4 regions of the Paenibacillus sp. FSL H8-0280 genome follow, and region 4 is predicted to be linked to each of the others. Evidence: riboswitches for the same ligand, from Rfam matches in the RefSeq annotation. Region 4 holds a riboswitch; each other region holds the start of a gene.
What was found. Region 4 has a riboswitch for cyclic di-AMP ahead of MHI12_RS06950 (hypothetical protein). Riboswitches for the same ligand answer to the same signal wherever they lie in the genome.
Positions count from the first base shown of each region.

Region 1: linked by a shared signal. The riboswitch ahead of MHI12_RS10295 (C40 family peptidase) and the one ahead of MHI12_RS06950 (hypothetical protein) in region 4 are both predicted to bind cyclic di-AMP.
Region 2: linked by a shared signal. The riboswitch ahead of MHI12_RS17540 (3D domain-containing protein) and the one ahead of MHI12_RS06950 (hypothetical protein) in region 4 are both predicted to bind cyclic di-AMP.
Region 3: linked by a shared signal. The riboswitch ahead of MHI12_RS00150 (ubiquitin-like domain-containing protein) and the one ahead of MHI12_RS06950 (hypothetical protein) in region 4 are both predicted to bind cyclic di-AMP.

Region 1 covers NZ_CP150296.1:2,269,963-2,274,157, forward strand. Annotated here, with positions in the region: gene MHI12_RS10275 (xanthine phosphoribosyltransferase) at 1-463, shown strand, start outside; gene MHI12_RS10280 (hypothetical protein) at 561-890, shown strand; gene MHI12_RS10285 (hypothetical protein) at 1,010-1,228, shown strand; gene MHI12_RS10290 (carboxymuconolactone decarboxylase family protein) at 1,374-1,703, shown strand; gene MHI12_RS10295 (C40 family peptidase) at 1,777-2,241, opposite strand; cyclic di-AMP (ydaO/yuaA leader) riboswitch at 2,247-2,378, opposite strand; gene pelA (pectate lyase) at 2,798-3,760, shown strand; tRNA gene MHI12_RS10305 (tRNA-Leu) at 3,937-4,020, shown strand; gene MHI12_RS10310 (carbohydrate-binding protein) at 4,165-4,195, opposite strand, start outside.
Region 2 covers NZ_CP150296.1:4,018,946-4,023,140, forward strand. Annotated here, with positions in the region: gene MHI12_RS17530 (hypothetical protein) at 1-297, opposite strand, end outside; gene MHI12_RS17535 (polysaccharide deacetylase family protein) at 452-1,243, shown strand; gene MHI12_RS17540 (3D domain-containing protein) at 1,363-2,037, opposite strand; cyclic di-AMP (ydaO/yuaA leader) riboswitch at 2,040-2,235, opposite strand; gene MHI12_RS17545 (amino acid ABC transporter ATP-binding protein) at 2,453-3,175, opposite strand; gene MHI12_RS17550 (ABC transporter substrate-binding protein/permease) at 3,162-4,195, opposite strand, start outside.
Region 3 covers NZ_CP150296.1:31,551-35,745, forward strand. Annotated here, with positions in the region: gene MHI12_RS00140 (HD domain-containing protein) at 1-167, shown strand, start outside; gene MHI12_RS00145 (TatD family hydrolase) at 500-1,270, shown strand; cyclic di-AMP (ydaO/yuaA leader) riboswitch at 1,512-1,765, shown strand; gene MHI12_RS00150 (ubiquitin-like domain-containing protein) at 2,039-3,223, shown strand; gene rnmV (ribonuclease M5) at 3,378-3,923, shown strand; gene rsmA (16S rRNA (adenine(1518)-N(6)/adenine(1519)-N(6))-dimethyltransferase RsmA) at 3,928-4,195, shown strand, end outside.
Region 4 covers NZ_CP150296.1:1,575,357-1,579,551, forward strand. Annotated here, with positions in the region: gene MHI12_RS06935 (urease accessory protein UreF) at 1-6, opposite strand, end outside; tRNA gene MHI12_RS06940 (tRNA-Leu) at 450-532, shown strand; gene MHI12_RS06945 (glutathione peroxidase) at 680-1,159, opposite strand; cyclic di-AMP (ydaO/yuaA leader) riboswitch at 1,531-1,706, shown strand; gene MHI12_RS06950 (hypothetical protein) at 1,822-2,220, shown strand; gene MHI12_RS06955 (HAD family hydrolase) at 2,348-3,031, shown strand; gene MHI12_RS06960 (Nramp family divalent metal transporter) at 3,174-4,195, opposite strand, start outside.

The DNA of each region.
Region 1 (4,195 bases), 690 kb from region 4:
TGAGTTTGCTGCCCGTTTTCGTGAAAGTGGAGTAACTCGGGTAATCACGGTAGAATCCTCAGGGATTCCGGTTGCTTTTGCAGCAGCCTATGAACTTGGGGTGCCCCTTGTATTCGCCCGTCGTAAAAAAACACTTCTGGCTGATCCTGATGCTTACTGTGAACGTGTACCGTCCTTTACCAAAGGAATTGTAACTGACATTATGGTATCCCGCGAGTTCATTCATGAGAATGACCGTATTTTGTTCATTGATGATATTATTGCCAATGGAGATGCCGCTCGTGGCGTCATCAAAATTATCGAGCGTTCCGGTGCGGAACTCGTCGGATTCGGCGTTGTGGTCGAGAAAAGTTTTCAGGCGGGGGCACGCACGATTCGTGAACAGGGTATTCCGGTGGAAGCCTTGGTACGCATTCGTTCCCTGAACGATGGTACGGTACAATTTGACGATAACGAAATGTGACATTTTAAAGGAATAGGGCCTATTTTTTGAACTATGCCTTTGCATGACCGCCGATTTCATTTATAATGGGGTTATGTTAGGGAGAGGAGGCAACACCATGGGGAACCAACCGGCAACAGAACAATTTTTTAATGATAAGCTGGCGGAATCGAAAGTTCATTTTGAACGTGCCCTGGATTGTAAACATACGGAATTCGATGACCTTTATCCCTATATGATTGAACATCCTCAATTTTTCTGGTACAAACGCTATGTTGCCTGGTCAGAATTACTGACGATTGTAGGCTTGTGCGAAGAGTTGTCCTTCTCTTGGAAAGAACAATTTACACCGCATCAAGTGGAGTACCTTGAAGAACGTGTGATGTCCGCCAAAGTGCTTGATTTTTGGTTCGAGAAGAACGACAGCAAAGAGCACGCGCAGCGGTAACTTTCAGTCGGGACATAATTTCGAATGACATGACAGTCCAATACAGTCACGTGAGACCTAAATGACATTTCATTTAGGTCTCTTTTTGTAAATAAATTTGGAATATAGGAGCCATGAAGATGATTAGTGATACAGAACTGGACGCCCTGCGTCTGTCAGGTGAGAAAGTAAGAGTAGTACGGGACGAGCTGGAATCTAACGATGTAACCGGGATTGTGGTTGCCTGGGATGGCGAGCAGGTACTTATCCGTCGTCAGAATCGACGTGTCGTGAAGCTGGATCGCGGTTACCGATATCAGCTGTTCAGCGAGCCGCGCCAGAGTCCACTTAGTGGATAGCAATCGCTTATAATTGAGCAGGAACTTTGAGCGTTTAAATGTTTGGAATTACCATGATTTCTTGGCATAATTGGCTCACTCGGGAGAGAAGATAGGTACAGTGAGGAAGATCTGTAACTATAGCCGAGAGGGTGTGCTACAAGCCATGACATTGATGAATGATAAAGTTCATGCCTACAAGGATCAGATTGGAGCATTAAGCGATGTACTGCCAGGTGTGGTGAAGTCGTATCATGAGTTTACCGGAGAATGTTTCCAACCTGGCGTGATTGATGCCAAGACAAAACAGCTAATTGCACTCGGCATTGGATTATTCGCCAACAATGAAGTATGTACCTTCTACCATGTAGAAGAAGCCCGTGCCAAGGGAGCAACAGATCAGGAGATTATGGAGACCGTTGCGGTGGCCGGAGCTGTTGGAGGAGGACATGCCCTGTCTCAGGGTGCGATGCGAGTGCAGAAGGCGCTGCATTAGTAAGTAATGCAACATACATTTTTAAGTACAAAAAAGGCATCCGGTTAATAACCGATGCCTTTTTGTATGTGAATCACATTTTACCTAACATTTTATCATACATAAACTGTCCAGTTACCCGACGTGCTGTTACATAGCGGTCATTGAAGTATGGATTCGATAACTTTGTGATGCTTACACCTTTACTGCTGGAGGCATGAGCGAATTGTCCGCCGCCGATATATACACCTGTATGTGAAATGCCTTTGCCTGTTGTATTAAAGAACACCAGATCACCTGTCCGAACATTGCTCTTGGATACAGGCGTACCTGCTTTGGCTTGCTGCTGAGAAGTACGTGGCAATTCAATGCTGTATTTGTTGAAAAGATATCTCATAAAACCAGAACAGTCGAAGCCGGCTACAGTCGTGCCACCCCATTTGTAAGGAATACCTGTCATGTTGTTCACTACGGAGTTGATACTGCTTGCCTCTGTGCTTGTTGCCCCGGATGTAAATAATACAGCTGCTCCAAAAATGGAGATAATCAGTTTTTTCAAAATCAATGTTCTCCCTTCGATGCCTACGGAGTTAGCTAAGGGTTCGGTAGAAGGTTCCCTATATTTCCTATGTATAAGAATAATTCACCCAAATTGGTTCCCCCGTTTTCAAACATGAAACTCGGCAATGAATAATTAAGTTTTTGTAACTATTTGAAACTATATTGCATAAATGCGTAATTGTCAAACCCATTTAAACCCTTTCTTAATACCTCAATGTTAGCGGAATTAAGGTTTTTATATGAAAAAAGGGATCAACTTTGGGTATCATTCATGACAAAAACGTCATTATTGATTCGTTTAAGACGAATTTGGATAAATAAATAGGTTTGTCATGAGTTAAAAGAACTATTCCGTTATGTAGAATTAGAGAGATTATATTCATTAAGTTGCATATATTGACAAAAATCGATTTTTTGCATAATATCTGATTATCCAATCCACATATTGGATTTAAATTGATTTTATTATGCGATAAATATAAATAAAGGAGGTTTAGGGACGCGTATCATAGATAAAGTAGAAGTGGAAGATTTATAAAAACGAACATAGGAGAGTGTTACATTTGAAAGCGAAGAAATTAGTTACTTTTGTCCTGGCATGTACGATGGTGTTCTCAGCAGTTGGAATGGCAGTTCTTCCTGTAGGGACGGTATCTGCTGCGGATGCATCAGGTACAACAGCGAGTATTTTTGATATTTTGAAGAACCAGCTGCCGGATGGAGGTTGGAGAAAAGATTATAAACAGACAAGTGGAGAATGGGCAAAGTCCACGATAGACAACAAGGCTACATACTCAGAAATTAGAAGATTGGCGAAGGAATTTAAAAAGACGAATGATCCGCGTTACTCCACAGCTGCAATCAAAGGAATTAACTTTTTGATCAACATGCAGTATTCAAACGGCGGATGGCCACAGGTCTATCAAAGCTCCGGATATCACAAGCATATTACCTACAATGATGATGCCATGATTAATGTAATGATCATGCTCGATGAAGTAGCAGCACGCAAAGGTGATTTCTCGTTTATTGATAGTACACTTGCTAATCGCAGTAAAAATTCAGTTGCCAAAGGTGTGGAGGCGATTTTGAATACACAAGTCGTTTCAGGCGGTAAGCTGACAGGATGGGGACAACAACATGATTCCAGTTCCCTTAAACCAGCGAGCGCAAGAATCTACGAAGTGCCATCGCTGACAGCTGGAGAGAGTGTAACGATTGTTAAATTCCTGAAAACCAGACCTGCTAACGCTAAAATTACCGCATCTATTAAAGGAGCGGAGGCTTGGTTTAACAAGGTAAAAATTACGGGTTACAAGTATGAAAGAGCTAATGGAGATAGTAAAATTATCGCTGATTCCAAAGCTGCACCAATTTGGGCACGCTTCTATGAGATAGGAACGGATAAACCAATCTTTATTGGTCGTGACGGGGTAGTTAAATACAAATTAAGTGATATTGATAAAGAAAGAAGAGGCGGTTATGCATGGTATGGTAACTGGCCTTCCAAGCTGTAATTTGAAGTATGCTTCCGTTTTAATGAACCAAACTATTAGCAGCAGTTAAAGGTAGAGCCCGAATCGACATGGACGTCTGGTTCGGGCTTTATTGTTATTATTTTCAGTGTTGACATGATAGATTCCGCATGATATATTATTTCTTGTCGCCGATATTGATGACGGAGATACAATATGCGGTCGTGGCGGAATTGGCAGACGCGCACGGTTCAGGTCCGTGTGGGCTAACCCCCGTGGAGGTTCGAGTCCTCTCGACCGCATCTAAAAAAAAGACTCCTTAAGCTAACGCTTAAGGAGTCTTTTTTGCATTTTTTGATATAACACTAACATTAGACTTAAGTATCCAAGAGGTTAGTGCTTAGCTGCACGTACAGCAAATGTCTTCCATCAGCCATACGGAACGTTTATTGTGCTGCGGTAACATTAACGCTGTCA
Region 2 (4,195 bases), 2.4 Mb from region 4:
CTCTGCAGTCTGCACGATTTCGTCGATCTGCATCCGCGTGATGGAATCAAAATGAATACCCATGATCACCGTAACGGTTACTTTCAGCTGCAGGGCAGCCTTTCGGGCAAGCCGCTCACACAGCTCTTGTTCCTTATGCCCAGGAATATGTACCGTCGTCCCGCTTACGCGCTCATGATCCACGTAGAACGTGGCTACGGCGCCAATATGCGCCTTTCCTCCGGTAACGAGAAAAACCTTATCCTCTCCTGCTTCAATCACCTGTAAACGTATGGATTTCAAATCATATGTACTCATATCCTATCCACCTATCCTTTTCTATATGTTATATATGGAGGAATTATGGCTGTCATAAGCTAAATCCGCAATGAAACTTCTCACACTACGCATATTTTATGGAACCCTCGGGCATACCAAGGAGAACGTCATTTTGGAAAAGGAGGCCGTTATTATGCGCGTACGCCTCATTATGCTGATGGTTATCGTTATTTTTCTCGGGGGATATCATGCTCCAGTTTCATCGCGGGATGTTTCAGGCCCGTCAATTGAATCAGTATCAGGTTCGGATTCTGCGGAAGAAGAACAACTGACATTGGGACAGTTACGTCAAAAATATGCGGATACGTTCAAAACCAATGGTCCTTCAACCAAGAAGGTTGCACTGACTTTTGATGATGTACCTGATCCACGATTTACTCCACAAGTGCTGGATGTATTGAAGAAATACAATGTCAGAGCTACATTCTTCATCGTGGGTAGTCGTGCTGAGAAACATCCGGATCTGGTGAAACGCATCGTTAAGGAAGGGCATATGGTTGGTAATCACAGCTACAATCATCCTGAATTCAGTAAGCTGTCGATGAATGCCTTTCGCAAACAAATTTTACATACCGGGGATATTATTCGACGTTTGGCGGGATATACGCCCAAGATGATTCGGCCACCTTATGGAGACATTAATGAAGAACAGCTGAGATGGGCTGCCAAACAACACTATAGCATTGTGAACTGGAACGTAGACTCCCTGGACTGGAAAGGCCTCTCCAAGGAAGAGGTGAAGGATAACGTCCTATCTGCCGTGAAACCTGGCTCCATCGTTCTGCAACATGCAGGAGGCGGTGTGGGATCTAACCTGAACGGTACGATTGAGGCATTGCCTGAAATAATTGAAGAACTGCGTAACCGGGGATATGAACTGGTCACCTTGGACGAAATGCTGGGATTGCCAAAGGCCAAAGATTAGGATGACCGTGATAACAAATAATGAGAATATTAATGAGAATATTAAAAGGGTGCTGTTCAATCGCAAATTAGCGACTGGCAGACACCCTGTTTGAATTCATTTTAAATGTTATTTTCTCTCTACTTCAGAATGTACAGTTCGACATCCTGAAAACCAAATGAGCTTACAGACTGTTTGCTACCCGGGATAAAAATATCAATCCGGTGACCCTTGATTGCACCGCCCACATCACGTGCTGTGGCTACAAAAGCCTGTTTTGGCAATCCTGGATGGCTGTGACCAGTTACCAGTACTTTGGTTCCAAGTGGAATTACACTTGGATCAACTGCAATCGTACCCAGTTCAAGGTCATTTCCGAAATAATCGACTGCACCCCAGCCTCCATTTTCAGACGGATCTGCTGAGTATGCCGTTGCTTTCACGTTCACAGCTTTGCTGTAATCGAATGTTTTACCCCAGGCTTGAACAACTTTGTTATCTGCGTTAACGTCCAAGCTCGCTGTAGTAACAGTCTTCGCTTGGGCCTTGCTCTCCGTTGCCGCAGCGGCTGCAACATTGTTTGCCTTACCGGGAATCGTAATTTTCAAACCACCATAAATGTTGTAAGCCGAAATGTCGTTGTTTGCTTTAACCAACGTGTTGAGTGCTACTCCATATTGTTTCGATAAGGTGTAGAAGGTATCCCCTTCTTTGGCCACATGAACTGAATCGGCGTGAGCCGGAACGGCTTGAATGAGCATTGCTGTTGTCATTAATGCTACTGCTGTTTTGGCTATACGTTTCTTGTTAATCATGGTCTTCCTCCCTCATTGTGCCTGCGAAGTTAGTTGTCGGATTCGGATGAGGAGCCCACCCTATAGGTTCTTCGTTACATCTGAAACGTTATGTACCCTAATTCACCCCAAGCAGTGTGCCGTAGATCTTCCCCCTGCACAATCTGCATCGTTACATCCCCCACACTCCCTGTCCGGAAGTTTCGGCAGAGTTCAATATATCACAATTTTGTAACCTGAACTTGTAGTAATTCTTACCAAATGGTTTTTAGCATGTCATCATATTTAAGAATACTGCATTCTTTAGAATTATTGGATGACCTGATTCCTTTACATCTGGTAACAGAATAGTTACTTTTCAAATCTATAAATGATTAATACGCACAAAAAAATAGCGTTACCGACTCGATGTCAGTAACGCTATTTAATCTTTCATTTAGAGTACTTTGGCAAGAAAATCACGTGTACGTGAATTTTTGGGTGCTCCAAACACCTCATCAGGTGTTCCCTCTTCCACAATAACCCCGCCATCCATGAACAGGATGCGGTCTCCCACTTCACGTGCAAAACCCATCTCATGTGTCACGATGACCATCGTCATCCCGCCTTCTGCAAGACGTTTCATGACATCCAGCACTTCGCCGACCATCTCAGGGTCCAGTGCTGAAGTAGGCTCGTCAAACAGCATCACATGCGGCTGCATGGCCAATGCTCTAGCAATGGCGATCCGCTGCTTCTGTCCACCTGACAGCTGATTCGGGAATGTATCTTTTTTATCGTACAAGCCCACGGTGTTAAGCAGATCAGCGGCGATTTTCTCCGCTTCCTGAGTGGATTGTTTCTTCACTTTAATCGGAGCAATCGTAATGTTTTGCTCTACCGTTTTGTGTGGGAACAGGTTGAAATGCTGGAACACCATACCCATCTTCTCACGAGTCGCATTGATGTTGTGCTTCGGATCGGTGATTGACACGCCTTCAAAATCAATCTCACCCGAGGTAGGCTGTTCCAGCAGGTTCAGACAACGTAAGAATGTACTTTTACCCGAACCGGAAGGACCGATAACCACGACAACCTCACCTTTGCCAATCGTCACGTTAATGCCCTTAAGTACATCGTTATTTCCATAAGATTTGTGTAATTGTCTAACGTCTATCACTTGCACTCAACTTCCTTTCCAGTCGTCCCAGCAGCTTGGACAAAATGAACGTCATTACAAAGTAGATGGCTGCTGCAATCAAAAATGGACTCAAGCCTTGGTACGTAATGTTTTTGACTACACTTGCCTGATACATAATATCCACCATACCGATAACGGAGATAATGGAGGATTCTTTGATGATAGTTATGAATTCATTACCGATCGCTGGTAATACAGCTTTGAAGGCTTGTGGCAATATGATATAACGCATCGCGGCGCCTCTTCCCATACCTAATGAACGCGCTGCCTCCAACTGACCACGATCCACACCTTGAATACCCGCACGGAAAATCTCTGCCAGATACGCACCACTATTAATGGAAAGCGTGATGATACCTGCCTGAAGGGCAGTGAAGTTAATGCCAAAGGACAGGGAGAAACCATAGTAAATAATCATCAACTGTACCAACATCGGTGTGCCACGGATCACTTCAACGTAAGCAGTACCGATCCAGCGCAAGATTGCAGCGTCATGCAAACGGAACAAACAGATGATCAATCCAATAATTACCCCGAAGATAACCCCAAGTGCAGACAACAGAAGTGTGTATCCTACACCTGTAGCATAGAAACTTTTGTACTCCCAGAATACTTGGAAAATATTTTGTGATTTGTTCGCTTTATCCGCCATCAAGAGGCTGGCGTCCGTCACCATCTGATTGATTTTATCTTCACTTTTCAGTCGCTCCAGTGTTCCATTTACTGCAGCTAGCAGCTCGGTATTCCCTTTACGAATCCCGATTGCCGCTTCTGCTTGCTCTTCGTCCGGAACAGCAGCAGCAAGTCCAATGATATCGTCCAGATAACCTGCAGCAACGGTATCTTCAACGATTGCCGCGTCAATGCGTTTTGTTTGCAGTTGAAGCACGATATCCGAGATTTTATCCAGCGCAGTAAGCTTCGCTCCTGGAATACTCTGTCCGATCGTTTCCTGAATGGAGCCTTTCTGAACGCCAATCTTCGCATTTTCAAGTTCTG
Region 3 (4,195 bases), 1.5 Mb from region 4:
TTCTTCTGGATCGACAGGACAATTTACGTGAGTTGTCAGAAGTATCTGACATTGTCCGTTCCATCAGCGGACTTCACCGAGGGAAACATCATTTGTATTACCCGCAAAACAAGGTGGATGCGATTATTCACGAATTACCGTCACATATACGCCCCTATTTCTTGTAATCGTGTGGGTATAATCCGATGAAGAATTTCGATATCAAAACACTTTCTAAAAGAGCTATTTTTCATGATACAGTAATCTGCTTTAATGGGGAGTATATGTAGATCGACATAATTTTGTAAATGCAAGCAGGCAGAATGAGTGCAATAAGCAATATATAGATCAGAATATCCGTATATCTTCTATATATTGTAGTTTTGAAGAAACAAACGTAATGATGTAATACACAGATGCCCAAAATGTTTTATGTATGAGTCATTGAATTATTGAATTTTACAAATTGAATTTTGAAAAAGAAGATAGTCGTTATTTCGACATGAAGGGAGATACAGACATGATGCTGTTCGACACACATACACATCTGGATGCACCACAATTCGACGAGGACCGCGAGGACATGATTCAGCGTGCTGTGGATGCAGGAGTTGGTCGTATGATCAACATTGGCTTTAACCGGGAGACAATTCCAACCACAATGAAACTCGCCGAAACGTATGACTTTATATATGCAGCTGTAGGGTGGCATCCCGTAGATGCGATAACAATGCAGGAGGGCGATTTGGAGTGGATTGCATCTTTATGCAAGCATGAAAAAGTGGTTGCGATCGGTGAGATTGGATTGGATTATCACTGGGATACTTCACCCAAAGAAATACAGCATCGCGTATTACGACAACAAATTGCTTTGGCGCGTGAAGTGAACATGCCAATTGTCATCCATAATCGGGATGCACATGAGGATATCATAAGAATTTTGCGTGAAGAGAAGGCTGGCGAAGTTGGTGGTGTGATGCACTCGTTCTCGGGCAGCTGGGAAACAGCAAAAAGTTGTCTCGATATGGGCTTCCATCTCTCTTTCGGAGGACCGATCACATTCAAAAATGCAAAGCAGCCCAAAGAGGTGCTGGAGAAGGTTCCTATGGACCGATTTTTCATTGAAACAGATGCTCCATATTTGACACCTCACCCTTATCGTGGGAAGCGAAATGAGACAGCGCATGTACGTCTGGTTGCAGAGGCAGCTGCGGAAATTAAAGGCATTTCGGTGGAGGAAATTGCTGCAATAACAACCAAAAATGCCATGGAACGATTTGGGATTCGTTAAAAAAACGAGCAAATGAGGTGAAAAAGGCAGGTAAGCGGAGGTAATTTGCCCTTTGATCCAAATAAATCAAGAATATTACAATATTTTAACCAAATATTCAGAAAAACGTACTTGATCAACGCTTTACAACATGCATCAAAACAGGATATCATCTTTTCAGTGAATTGTTGTGCGGAAAATTGGACAGATGTTCGGGGGATGAACAAAGGGACACTTTCCGATGAAACAACATTACTTTCATGAATCAGTCTCGCTGAGTCTCCGTTATCGGAGAGCGGGGGAACCAATAGGGCTTAAACATCGGTGTATTTGGCCGATGCGCAACGTTCGCTGACCCAAAAGCAGCGAAGGGAACTGCGAAGCCGTATTTGATTTCTTCTTTGGGTCTCGGGGTGAATTCAAGGGCGTCCGCCATGAGCGGGTGACCCAAGATAGGGCGGCTCTCTTTCGCCCGAACCCGACAGCTAACCTCGCAAGCGGAAAAAGAGAGGCAACCTCGTGCATGAATTTCCGATATTCAAAATCATTCGGAAGCCACGAAAGAGTTCCTCTTACACTCTTTCTTTGGCTTTTTTGTTTTTGAATAAAAGAAATATTGTCATCATACGGTAGGTATTCAGGAGGATGACATCATGTTGCGAAGATTGATTCATGGTGCAGAACCGGATTATGTTGGTCCGATCTGTGTTCTGTAGAAAATTTGGTATAGTCACGTCAAAGACATCATGCATTACTTTAGACGGCGAGGCTATGAAGGAGGACGGAGAAGTGGGCACATTCCAACCAGAAGAGACCCATGAGTCACGATCATCCAGTAAGTCTTTCGCGTTGCGGTGGAAGCATGAGAACATGCGTCAAATGGCATTGATCGCGATTTTCTCAATTGCGCTTACAATCATGATCTTGTTAGTCGTTTACGGTCAGGCCGGGAAACAAATTTCACTGGTTATTGATGGCAAAGCTCAGGTGGTAGAGACTCGTACAGGAATGCTTCAGGAAATGCTGGAGGAGCAGTCGATCACAGTCAGCCCTCACGATAAGGTATCCATGTCCATGAATGGGGCGATTACAGATGGAGACCGAATCGTTATTGAGCGGGCCGTTCCAGTTAACATTACGGCAGACGGAGACACCAAGACTCTGTATACAACCGATTCATCGGTAGAAGATGCAATTCAAAAATCAGGTATTCAAGTTGAAAGTAATGATAAAGTGTATCCGGCGCTTGGAACTGCGATCAAAGCGGAGATGAAGATCCGTGTAGTGCGCGTAACAAAGCGTACAGTGGAAGTAGAGCAACCGATCGCTTACAAAGTCATTAAAACGGCTGACCCTAGCTTGTACAAAGGGGATAACCGTGTCGTTGTGAACGGCAAAGAAGGCACAATTGTGCAGCATATCGAAAAGGTATTTCAGGATGGAGAATTGGTCTCCAAAAAAATGGTCGGAAAATCTGTCGCGAATAATCGTGTAGATAAAGTGATCGCTGTTGGCACCAAAGCAAAACCGGTCGTGAAAGAACCTGAGATTCAGACCGTATCGGCTCAAACGTCAACAACCAAAAAGTCTACAACAACGAACTCGAAGAAAACATCTGCCTCGGGCAGCAAAGTGATTACCGTATCCGGGACTTCTTTTAAATACTCCAAAGTACTTAAAAATGTATCCATGACTGCCTACTCTTCCGAAGAGCCTGGCATTGGAACTAAAACAGCTTCCGGTACTCGTGTAACGGAAGGGCGCACCATTGCGGTTGATCCCAAAGTCATTCCAATTGGCTGGTGGGTATATATCGAAGGTCTGGGATTCCGTCGTGCGGAAGATACAGGCGGTGCCATTAAAGGCAACAAAATTGATGTGTATTATGACAGTGTGAAGCATGCCCTGAATTTTGGACGTAAGAAAGGCAAGACGGTCTACGTGATCGGTCCGGTGAAGCCGGAAGCGAACTAAAATCGTTTTACTTTGAAATGGGAATGCTATAAAATAGTTGCATGAATGATTCATGCGGAATATGCGGCGGAGGAGTCTGAATTCAGCTCCCCCGCCGTTTGGCAGAGAAGAGGATATTCCTCTTCTTTTTGCGTTAGAAAGGAAGAAATGGAACATGATAAAAGAAGTCATTGTGGTGGAAGGCCGTGACGATACGGTAGCTATCCGTCGGGCCGTGGAAGCCGATACCATAGAAACAGGTGGATCAGCAATCAACCAACGCATTCTGAAGCGGATTGCGCTTGCTCAGGAGAGACGGGGAGTCATTATACTGACAGATCCGGACCATGCTGGCGAACGCATTCGTAAAATTATTGCGAACAAGGTGCCAGGTTGCAAACATGCCTTCATTCCGGAAGCTGATGCAACGCGCAAAGGGGACATTGGGGTGGAGAATGCCTCACCAGAGGCGATCCGTCATGCTCTGGCGCGCGTACATACTTCATACGAAGGTGCTCCGAGCCTGATCGATTGGGAGGACCTGATCGCGGCAGGACTTATCGTGCATCCGCAGGCTGCTGCACGTCGCATGGAGATGGGCAATCTGCTGGGTATCGGTTATTGTAACGGTAAGCAGTTCCACAAACGTCTCAGTGTATTTCAGATTACACGGGAAGAATTCTCTACAGCATTAGCGCAAATTGAACGTGAAGGATTGTGAGCATATGAAGGACATGGAAGAGACGATAGAAATTGCAACGCCCAAGCGTACGAAAGAGATTATTCAAAGACACGGATTCTCATTTAAGAAAAGTCTGGGTCAGAACTTTCTGATCGATCAAAATATACTGAACAAAATCGTTAATGCAGCCGACTTGGACGAGTCCAAGGGCGCACTGGAGATTGGGCCGGGTATTGGAGCCCTTACGGAGCGACTGGCTCGGGTAGCCGGTCCCGTCACAGCCGTAGAGATTGATCAGCGCTTGATCCCAA
Region 4 (4,195 bases):
GTTCACAATCATTCGCCTCCTGTGTTCGTTAAATGTCACTTAAAGTGACATTTATATTCCTTTTGTTTGCTTTATGTTTAAAAATCCGAATTATATGGTAGTTATCATCCCATAAATGTCCGCTTTTTGTCAATAGTATCCGTGAAATTTAATGGATTAAATTTGTAATTCAATATTTTTGTTATTTTATATAACTCACCGTGTTATTTATATGGCGAAGTGCAGGGAGGACCATATATAAGGAAGGACTATATATAAATGAATCAATAAGATCGACTCATACCGAAAAAGAGGGGATCAAATCTAATAATATGCAGTTCATGGGTAAAGATGACGAGATTATGCGATTTTTGATGAAAATGCCTAGCTGAAAAAGAAGTATTAAAAAATACTTTACTTTTAGTTCTGAACCCGGTATAATCAATTCTGTTGCCGATTATTTACGACATGCGGTCGTGGTGGAATGGCAGACACGCTATCTTGAGGGGGTAGTGGGCGTATGCCCGTGGAGGTTCGAGTCCTCTCGACCGCATCATATGAACGATTAAAAAGAAGCTTTCCGTTATTGGAAAGCTTCTTTTTTGTCTTTTTCGAACAGTATAACATCAAAGTTGAGAAAAAAAGCCATCCATTACCGGGGCAATACTGCTCTACCTTCCGGCTACGGGTGGCCTGTGTATTATTTTTGCAGCAAGTTCTTGATATCTTCTTCAATCTTGTCCGGTGTTGTTTTGGGAGCATAACGTTTAATGACCTGTCCGTTCTGATCCACAAGGAATTTGGTGAAATTCCATTTGATTGCTTTGGAGCCGAGCAGGCCAGGAGCTTCTGTACTAAGGTGTTGGAAAAGAGGGTGAGCGCTTGATCCGTTCACATCAATTTTCTCAAACATGGGGAAGCTCACGCCATAATTCATCTGACAGAACTCGGCAATATCGTCGGAAGATCCTTTTTCCTGTGCAAACTGGTTACTTGGGAAACCAAGAACTTCAAATGGAGCATCTTGAAACTTGTCTTGCAGTTCTTGAAGACCTTTGAATTGAGGGGTAAGGCCGCATGAGCTTGCCGTATTCACGATCAGGAGCACTTTGTCACGGTAGTCGGACATTTCAACTTCTTGACCGCGAAGGGTATTCACTTTGTAATCGTAGACTGTCATCTAAATCGCCTCCATTTATTTACTCTTATATCTTCTATTATATTGGTTACAATTAAATATTGCAAAACTAATATGGTGTTAAAAGAATCAAAACAGGCAAGTTGTGCGGAATACGTGAATGAATTGCGAAGGGATTTTCGTCAGAGTGAGAATTAGATAGCCTTGAAGAGATGGATAGAGTATAACCTTATTGTAAGCGTTATTATGGATGAGTATTGGCAAAAATCTGCCGATTCGGTGATCTGTGAGGACTTTACACCGTCATGGCACGGGTGTATGATTCATAACGTAATTTCAATTTAAACTAAATTGTATATGAAAAACGAAACAAACGATAATATCGCTCGATCTTATCTTAAGATATACGAACGATGTTTTAATCGCTGAGTTTCCATTCATTCATGAGTGGAAAACGGGGGAACCAACGGAATGCGCTGTCCAGGACAGTAGGCATTCATGGGGTGAATTTTCCGGTGACAGCCGGAAATAGGGCGACTCTCGCGCCCGAATCCGTCAGCTAACCTCGTAAGCGTTAAAGGGAGAGGCAACAAGCCGTACGCTGGTTCATGGCGTTTTCGCCATGGATTCTTTAAGAAGCGTTCGGGAGGCCTTGGTCCCCCACGCTTCTTTTTTGTTGTCTTTTCACGCCAAGGGAGGAACGAATGATGGATACTGAGATGATCTTAGTGACTGCTCCAAATGAAGCAGGACGCAAATTTATCAAATTACTGATGTACAAAAAAATGCCGTTTGCCGTTCTAACCAACAGTGCAGGGGAAGAGCGCAGACTCCGTAGAATCGGAGTAGAACATGTCATTCGCATGAACACGGCTGCAGCTCAAAAATGGTTTTTGCCGCAGGGCAGCGTAGGCAACGTGTTTATTTTCGAAAACAGCCTGAATCTGACCTGTCGTTATTTACAGATCTGCCGTTCATGGACATCGAAATCCCTGTGCGTCATTACGGAGCAAAGCCATCCAAAGGGCATCTATCGGGGCATGGGCGCAGACCGGATTGTATATTCGCTCAATGGGGAAGTTGGCTTTCTCCTCAATGGTTAATGCCATAGCTTGTGATTGCTCAGGTGTAAGGTGCCTGTTATAATTGAATGTATCGATAAACGGAAGTTTGAGGAGACTCATGCATGATGGTGAGTCTTCTTTTTTATGGTTACAAGGAGGAATTGGCGTGCCGGATGTAGGTGGATTAAAATGGTTGTTTTTTGATGTTGGAGATACGCTGGTGGATGAATGGGAGCCGGTTGATGATATTATCGGACAGTTCGTCCGTGAAGCTTGTGCTTTAGGGTATCCAGTGAAAATTGATGCGGTACGCGAACTGTTTGCCAACTGTTACCGAAAATATGAGCAATGGCCGATGAGAGTGGCGATTCGCACATTCGTTGAAGACGAGGGACACCAGAAACAGATTCAGGACAAGCTGAAGTTTCAAAAAGATCTTGAACGTCCTTTTCCTTCAGCGGATTCCGTTCTTCAGCAGTTGTCACGGCATTATCGCATTGGCATTATTGCCAATCAGAGTCCAGGAACGGAAGAGAGACTGGAGAGCTACGGCTTGCGGAAGTATGTTGATGTTCTGGCATGTTCGGCTGAAGAAGGAGTGTCCAAGCCAGACCCTGAGTTATACGCTGTGGCCTTGAAACAGGCCGGTTGTGAACCGGAGGAAGCTGTCATGATCGGCGATCGGATCGATAACGACATTATACCTGCTCAGAATCTGGGCATGCGGACGATTCGAATTATGCAGGGTTACGGAAGATTCCAGCCAGAATTATCGGATGACCAACGTGCGGATTGGACTGTTGATTCATTGGATCAACTCTTGCCGTTACTGATGCCAAATCAGGATTAGATTCAGATGGTTGTTTATTGGAGTTTGAGTTTTACTATAAAAGGAAACACCTTGCTATATTGCAACAATAAAGGCTGATCAACTTGGGTATAAAATACCGGAGTTGATCAGCCTTTTTAGTAACGAGTCGATTTGAACGAGATTAGAACAAACGGATCGTCTGAATGATCAGATATACATTCAGTACAACGATAATCGCGGCAATGACCCATGAGATGATTTTGAGCCACAATTTGTTGGCGAATGCACCCATGCTTTTTTTATCACTTGTGAACATCACCAGGGGAATTACAGCAAAGGGCAATTGAAGCGACAGCACGACCTGGCTCAGAATGAGCAGTTCTTCTGTGCCATGTTCTCCTGCAATGGCTGTCACAATTACCGCCGGGATGATGGCGATCAGACGTGTGACCAGTCTGCGCAGCCAAGCCGGAATTCGAATGTTCAGAAAACCTTCCATAACGATCTGCCCAGCGAGTGTACCTGTAAGGGTAGAGTTCTGACCTGATGCTAACAGCGCCACACCGAACAGGATACTTGCAACCGTAGTACCTAATAGAGGTGTCAGCAGATGATAGGCATCTGCGATCTCGGCAACCTGCGTCATACCAGCACTGTGGAATACAGCAGCAGATACAATCAGGATAGCCGCATTGATGAACAGGGCCAGTGTCAACGCGATCGTAGAATCCATGGTCGAGTACCGAATGGCTTCTTTTTTGCCCTGTGGTGTCTGTTCGATCTGACGGGTCTGCACAATGGAAGAATGCAGGTACAGATTATGCGGCATCACGGTTGCTCCGATAATACCAATGGCGATATAGAGCATAGCCGGATTTTGCAGAATCTCAACATTTGGTACAAAACCATGGAGAACACCGCCCATATCCGGTTTCGCCAGAAACAGGTCAATGCCGAAGCAGAGGGCTATGGTTGCCATCAGCACAATGACGAGAGTTTCCAGAGCGCGGAAACCTTTGTTTTGCAGTACAAGAATCAGGAGTACATCGACTGCGGTGATAATAACGCCGTATAACATGGGGATGTTAAATAACAGCTTTAACGCGATGGCAGAACCAATGACTTCAGCCAGATCGGTGGCTGCAATGGCAAGCTCACACAGTATCCATAACATCATGACAACAGGCATGCTGAATCGTTCAC